One region of the Pseudarthrobacter sp. P1 genome, then DNA from elsewhere that is predicted to be linked to it. Evidence: riboswitches for the same ligand, from Rfam matches in the RefSeq annotation. Region 1 holds a riboswitch; the other holds the start of a gene.
The links. Region 1 has a riboswitch for cyclic di-AMP ahead of ACQCSX_RS16385 (transglycosylase). Riboswitches for the same ligand answer to the same signal wherever they lie in the genome.

Region 1 (3,632 bases):
CAACGTCCTGCGGGCCCAACGGCTTTTCGGCGACCCCGACTACCTGCTGCAGGTCATCGCCCGCGACCTGCCTGCCTTCCAGCAGCTCTATGACGACCGCATCTCCACCCTGCCCGGCGTCCAGCGCCTGAGCTCGACGCTCGTCATGAAGAGCGTCGTGGAGAACCGGCCGCTTCCCCTCTGATCGGTGGCCGGCCTTGGCGCTGGCGGATTCCGGTCAGTCGGCGCGGTGGCTGGCGAAGAAGTCCTTCAGCAGGGCGGCGCACTCGTCCTGGCGGACGCCGGGGAAGACCTCCACCCAGTGGTTGAGCCGGCGCTCGCGCAGCACATCGAACACGCTGCCGGCGGCCCCGGCCTTCTCGTCCCAGGCGCCAAAGACCACCCGCGGCACCCGGGCCAGCACGATGGCCCCGGCACACATGGTGCACGGTTCCAGGGTGACCACCAGTGTGCAGCCGGCCAGCCGCCACTCGCCCAGGGCGGCCGCCGCCTGGCGGATGGCCACCACCTCGGCGTGTGCCGTGGGGTCCCCGTGCGCCTCGCGTTCGTTGCGCCCGGTGCCAAGCACCGCGCCGTCGGGCCCAATCACGAGGGCGCCAATGGGAACGTCCGCCGTCGCCAGCGCCCCGCGGGCCTGAGCCAGCGCCAGGTCCATCCACTCAAGGTGGCTGCTGGGTGTGGGGATGGACTCGTGTTGGCGGGTTTCCGGGATAGTCGGCACGGCTCAATGGTAGCTTTTATCTATGCGCGTCATCGTTGCGGACCACCCGCTTGTAGCCCACAAACTCACGGTTCTTAGGGACAAGAACACCCCGTCGCCGGTCTTCCGGCAGCTGACGGAGGAGCTCGTCACCCTGCTGGCCTACGAGGCCACCCGCGAGGTGCGCGTTGAACCCGTGAACATTGAAACCCCCGTCACCTCCACCGTGGGCACCGGTCTGGTGAAGCCCACCCCGTTGGTGGTCCCCATCCTGCGCGCCGGGTTGGGCATGCTCGAAGGCATGGTCCGCCTGCTCCCGACGGCGGAGGTCGGCTTCCTGGGCATGGCCCGCAACGAGGAGACACTCGAAGCGATCACCTACGCCGAGCGCCTCCCGGACAACCTGACCGGCCGCCAGGTCTACGTGCTGGACCCCATGCTGGCCACCGGCGGAACGCTGCGCGAGGCCATCAAGTTCCTCTTTGCCCGGGGAGCTGCGGACATTACCTGCATCTGCCTGCTGGCCGCCCCGGAGGGTCTTGAGATCCTGCGCCAGGAGCTCGAGGGCAAGAACGTCACCATCGTGCTGGCCTCGATCGACGAGAAGCTGGACGAGAACTCCTACATCGTTCCCGGCCTGGGCGACGCCGGCGACCGCCTCTATGGCGTGGTGGACTAAAGAATCTGTTGCTGGACGAGGAAGGGCCGGACGCTGCAGCGTCCGGCCCTTCCTCGTCCAGCGGTCCGCGGGTTGGTCCAGCGGGGTGGCCTAGTACCAGCCGATGGAGGTTTCGTGCCCCCAGGCGCCGCACGGGTTGCCATAACGGTTCTTGATATAGCCCATGCCCCAGGTGATCTGGGTCTGGTAGTTGGTGCGCCAGTCGGTGCCCACGGAGTCCATCTTGGAGGCCGGCAGCGACTGGGCGATGCCGTAGGCCAGGCTGGAGGAGTTCTCGGCAGTGGTGGTCCAGTCGGACTCACGGTTCCACAGCGGAATCAGGCACTTCATCTGGTCCTGGCCCCAGCCAAAGTCGGCAAGCTTGGAGGCCGCGAAGGCCTGGGCGCCGGCGGGGTCGTTGACCGCCCCGCCGTTGGCTCCCACGGGGACCACCGAGCTGGCATTGCCCTTGATGTCCGGGACGTTGGTGGTGTTTGCACTGCTGGACGCCACGGCGGGGCGGGTAAAGGACACCGCAACGCTGCTGTCCGCTGCCACCGGGGCGTCGACCAGGGCCTCATCGGCGGACAGCGGAGTGTTCAGGCCCGCGGCCGTGGCCTGCTCCCCGGGCGCCTCGGCCAGACCTGCACCCACCAGGAGGGCGCCCGCGACGGCGACAGCGGCCATGCGCTGTCCGGCGGCGGTGGGCTTGGGTGCTGCGTTCCACAGCTGCAGTGCCAGCGACTCTTTGTGCGCCGGCTGGGCACGGCGGCGGCCGTGCTGTGGGTTCTTGGACATGCGGATTAGCCTCTCTCAACGCCTGCGAGGTGAGCTGTCGGGTTCGGATGGAGAGCATCCGGCCGCGCGCAAGGCGCGGCTTAACCCCAAGGGCTTCCAGTGGTGGAGGCCCGCAAATCGTGGGTCCCCCGTCTCTGCCAAAGATTGAACGGGCCTCGGGCGGCGGCAGAGCTCGGCGAACCGTCCGGGGATGCCAGGCAGCCTGTTGGCTGCAGTCGGCACACTACCCACTGTACAGACCGACTGGCTCATAGTCACGCTTTGGTAACGGCAAGACACCCCTGTGACCAGCCGAACATTTACTTAGCATTGCTAAGGATCTAGGATGGGAACTACACAAAACACGAGTGATACGCAACGCAGCTACAGGTAGATGACTTTCATGGCACACACACCAGCATCAAAAATTGCAGAAACCACGGCGCGAAATTCCGCCAAGAGCACAACCAAAAACCCCGCTCCCGGGCCGCTCCCGGTGGAGCTTCGGATTGCCATCATGCGCACCTCGCGCCGGCTCCGGGCAGAGGCCAGTTCCGAAACGCTTTCCCCCGGGCAGTATTCGGTGCTGGCCGCCGTGGCCCGCGGCCCCATGACCCTGCGGGCGCTGGCCGAGCGGGAAAACATCTCCGCCCCGTCCATGACCCGGATTGTGAATTCGCTTGAGGCCTCGGGCTTCGTGGAGCGCGTGGCGCATCCGACGGACGGCCGCCAGGTACTGGTGTGGATCGCCGACGCCGGGACGGCCGCACACAGCGCGGCCCGCACCAAACGCACCGAATGGCTGGCCAAACGGGTGGCCAAACTCAGCTCGGAAGACCGCGCCGTCCTGCGCCGCGCGGCCGCGATCCTTGCGGAGATGAGCGCAAAATGAGCACCATGTTCCGTGCCCTGAAGGTATACAACTACCGGCTCTGGGTGGGCGGGGCATTGGTTTCCAACATTGGCACCTGGATGCAGCGGGTGGCCCAGGACTGGCTGGTCCTGACCGTGCTGACCAACAACTCCGGCACCGCCGTCGGCATCACCACCGGGCTGCAGTTCCTGCCGATCATCTTCCTGGGACCCTATGCCGGCCTGCTGGCGGACCGGATGGACAAGCGCAAGCTGCTGCTGATGACCCAAACCACCATGGGCCTGTGCGCTCTGGTGCTGGGCCTGCTGGTGGTCACCGACACCGCAGTGCTCTGGCAGGTCTACGCCCTTGCGCTGGCCCTTGGCGTCGCCAGTGCCTTCGACGCACCGGCCCGGCAGGCCTTTGTGTCGGAGGTGGTGGAGACCCGCGACGTGCCCAACGCCGTCGCCCTCAACAGTGCCTCCTTCAACCTGGCCCGGCTGGCCGGCCCCGGCGTCGCCGGCCTGGTCATCGCCTGGCTGGGCACCGGCCCGGCCTTCCTGGTCAACGCGGCAAGCTTTGCCGCGGTGCTGGTCTCCCTGCTGCGGATGCGGCCCGAGGAACTGCACCCGGTGGCCAAGGCC
Region 2 (3,632 bases), 260 kb from region 1:
GCACGGTGGCGGCAGCGGGCGCAGTGGCGGGTGCGGCAGCCGGAGCGGCGGCCTCTACGGTGTCGGCCTTGGCTGCCACCTGGGCAACCACGGGGGCTGCCACCAGCTCCGAGGAGACCTCGGTGCGGGCAAAAGAAACAGCCGCGGTGGCGGGGACCGTTACGGGGGTCTCGGCAACCTGGACGGCTGAGGAAGTTTCGGTGCTCACGGGGCCGGATTCGGCGGCCTGGGCAGGGAGGCCAATGCTGACGATGAGGCCGGAGGCGGCTGCAACGACAGCGGCCTGGCGGCCAAAGGTCCCGGCATTGGACGAGACTGCTTTAGAAATAGCCGCAAGCGGGTTCACGCTTGCAGAGGGCGCACGGTGGCGCCCAAGGACGGTGTTTGAAGACACGACTAGAGCCTCTCCCAATGCCTGCGAGGTAAGCTGTCGGATTCGGATGGGAGTCACCCGGCCGCTCCACATTCCCATCGGTTGACCCGTGGAATGCTTCGCGGCTTCACCCCAAGGGCTTCTTTGGAAAGAAGCCCGAAATTGGTTCCCCCGCCTCTGCCAGACGAATGTTGCGAACGGACCGCAGGTGGTGGCAGAGCTAGGCAATCCACGTGCGGGCGCCCCCTTTTATTGGAAGGAGGCGCACTTACGACGGTACAGGAGTTTCAAATCAATGTCACGTTAAGATCACGGAACATTGTGGAAATCGTGATCTTCCGCCTCTAGCTTTTTAGAGCCAACCGAGCGGGTCGACGGTCTTGCCATCGATCATCACTTCGAAGTGCAGGTGGCAGCCGGTGGAGGCTCCCGTGGTGCCGCTGAGGGCCAGTTCCTGGCCGCGGGTGAGCTTCTGGCCCACCTTGACCTCAATGGAGGAGAGGTGGTTGTACGTGCTGGAGAGCCCGTTGCCATGGTCAATCACCACGCGGTTTCCGCCGCCATAGGGGTGCCAGCCGGCAAAGGTCACGGTGCCGCCGGCGGCAGCGTGGACGGGCGTGCCACAGGCGATGGCGAAGTCCTGGCCGGTGTGCTCTTCGCCCAGCTGGCCGGTGAGCGGGTTCACGCGGGCACCGAAGCCCGACGTGGGGGTCAGCGAGTCCAGCGGAGCGCCAAGGGTTCCCTTGGCGGCCGCGGGCGTGACCTTGGCGGCGGTGGCAGTCAGGGTCTGGTGCAACTTGCCGTCGGCGTCCAGCGAGCTGCCCACGGACGGGCGGGAGAAGGAGACGGATGCGGCGGAGTCTGCTGTCACCATGGCCGCTTCTGCGGCCACAGAGCCGGTGCCTTCGGTGGCCAAGGCCGGGGTTGTGCCGGGGACCGTGACGGCCAGGGCCAGTCCCGTCACGGCCAGCGCAATGCCGACCTTCTGGCCGGCGCCGGTGGCGACGGCCAGGTCCGAGAGCTGGCGGGCGGTGCCGCCGAGGCCGCGGTGGCGGGTGCGCTGTTCGGCGCGGATTGCATCGCGGCGGCTAAGCGTGCTGGCCGCCGCGGGTGCCGCCATAACAAGGTCGACGGCGGAGGGCGTGGCGGGCAGGTTGCCGCCGGCGCGGCGTCGGCCGTGCTGTTTCTCGATGGACAAGTTTCTAAGCCTCTCTTGTACACCTGCGGAGTTAGCTGTCGGATTCGAGTCAGAGACTTGCGTCAACTCGGCCCGGCGCAACGCCCGCACAGGGCACAGGCACCTGAAGGAAGGGATGCATCTGTGCAGATCGTGCGGCCGCCGTGAACGGACTTCACCCCAAGGCCACGGTCAATACCGCAGCCGGAAAAGTGGTTCCTCCGCCCTGCCTGTCAAGGATGTAAGCCACTCTCCGCAGGCAAGGCTCGGCGCCGGAGAATGTAACGCTTTGGTATCAGCGTCTGGTAACCACTATACGTGAATCGGATCAGACCGTGACCTGCTTGTTACCTAAGCTGTGGAGAACTGGTGGGTTGTCCGATATCCAGTGTGCGTTAGCCGACCGTCACAAAGACGTGGCCGGCAACTTCCGGCGGGAGCTCCAAGGCACCTTCGATGCCCGGCACGCGGACGGAAATGTACTCGCCCACCTGCTCCAGGGAAATCTTCGCCCCGGGGCGCATGCCACCCTCGTCCAGCTGGGTCAGCAGCTCCGGTTCCACCTGGATACGCTCGGACAAGCGGGCGATGCGGACACTGCTGCCAGCGGTGTAGTTTTCCATGACATCGATCAGGTTCACGACGCCGTCGGTGAAGGACGCCGGGGCCGGCCCGCCCAGCTCTTCCAGGCCGGGGATCGGGTTGCCGTACGGGGATTCCGCGGGGTGGCCGAGCAGGTCAAAGAGCCGCTGTTCCACGCGCTCGCTCATCACGTGCTCCCACCGGCAGGCCTCGTCATGGACGTAGGCCCAATCCAGGCCGATGACATCGGAGAGCAGCCGTTCGGCCAGGCGGTGCTTGCGCATCACCTTGGTGGCCTTGTCGCGGCCCAGCGCGGTCAGCTCCAGGTGCCTGTCGCCGGAAACCACCACCAGGCCATCGCGCTCCATCCGCCCGACGGTCTGGGAGACGGTGGGCCCCGAGTGGTGCAGACGCTCGGCAATGCGCGCCCGCAGCGCAACAATGTTCTCTTCTTCGAGCTCCAAAATGGTCCGAAGGTACATTTCCGTTGTGTCGATCAGGTCCGTCATGTCAACACCCTCCTGGCGTTTGAAGTTCAGTGGGTGGCCTTGGTCACAGATGCCGCGGTTCACCGTTGGCGCTGCTGGCGCACGCCCCCACCCATCCTACGTTCGTATTACGCCGGTTAGTTCTCAGCGCACGTCTGCGGCAGAATTGTCCATAGCCTCCGGGCCGCCACCCACCGCCAATTTCTTTGGAGCCACTTGTGAGCGAATCCACTGCCCTGACCATTCCCGCAGATTTGCTGCCCGCGGACGGACGGTTCGGTGCCGGCCCGTCCAAGGTCCGCGCAGAGCAGGTGGAGGCACTTGCCGCCGCCGGCCGCAACCTCCTGGGCACCTCCCACCGCCAGGCGCCCGTGAAGAACCTCGTGGGCGAGGTCCGCAGCGGCCTGAGCCAGTTCTTCAAGGCCCCCGAAGGCTACGAAGTCATCTTGGGCGTGGGCGGTTCCACCGCATTCTGGGACATCGCCAGCTTTGGCCTGGTGGAGAAGAAGGCCCAGCACCTGAGCTTCGGCGAGTTTGGCTCCAAGTTTGCCTCCGCCACCAACAAGGCCCCGTTCATTGAGGCCTCCTCCATCATCACCTCCGAGCCCGGCACCCGCCCGGTGTCGGTGGCCGAGGCCGGCGTGGACGTCTACGCCTGGCCGCAGAACGAGACCTCCACCGGCGTTGCCGCCCCGGTCAAGCGCGTTGACGGCGCCGACGACGATGCGCTGGTGGTCATCGATGCCACCTCCGCCGCCGGCGGCCTGCACGTGGACATCGACCAGGCCGATGTGTACTACTTTGCCCCGCAGAAGAACTTCGCCTCCGACGGCGGCCTGTGGCTGGGCCTGTTCTCCCCCGCCGCGCTGGAGCGTGCCGCCCGCATCAAGGCCAGCGGCCGCTGGATCCCGGACTTCCTGGACCTGCAGACGGCCATTGACAACTCCAAGCTGAACCAGACCTACAACACGCCCGCGCTGTCCACGCTGGTGTCGCTGAATTCCCAGGTGAA

Region 2: linked by a shared signal. The riboswitch ahead of ACQCSX_RS17520 (M23 family metallopeptidase) and the one ahead of ACQCSX_RS16385 (transglycosylase) in region 1 are both predicted to bind cyclic di-AMP.

Annotation. Positions count from the first base shown of each region.
Region 1 is NZ_CP189584.1:3,460,128-3,463,759, forward strand. It holds gene ACQCSX_RS16370 (Lrp/AsnC family transcriptional regulator) at 1-184, shown strand, start outside; gene tadA (tRNA adenosine(34) deaminase TadA) at 218-721, opposite strand; gene upp (uracil phosphoribosyltransferase) at 744-1,379, shown strand; gene ACQCSX_RS16385 (transglycosylase) at 1,470-2,156, opposite strand; cyclic di-AMP (ydaO/yuaA leader) riboswitch at 2,162-2,317, opposite strand; gene ACQCSX_RS16390 (MarR family winged helix-turn-helix transcriptional regulator) at 2,653-3,027, shown strand; gene ACQCSX_RS16395 (MFS transporter) at 3,024-3,632, shown strand, end outside.
Region 2 is NZ_CP189584.1:3,720,565-3,724,196, reverse strand. It holds gene ACQCSX_RS17525 (C40 family peptidase) at 1-346, opposite strand, end outside; cyclic di-AMP (ydaO/yuaA leader) riboswitch at 399-579, opposite strand; gene ACQCSX_RS17520 (M23 family metallopeptidase) at 726-1,571, opposite strand; cyclic di-AMP (ydaO/yuaA leader) riboswitch at 1,577-1,808, opposite strand; gene ACQCSX_RS17515 (metal-dependent transcriptional regulator) at 1,946-2,641, opposite strand; gene serC (phosphoserine transaminase) at 2,839-3,632, shown strand, end outside.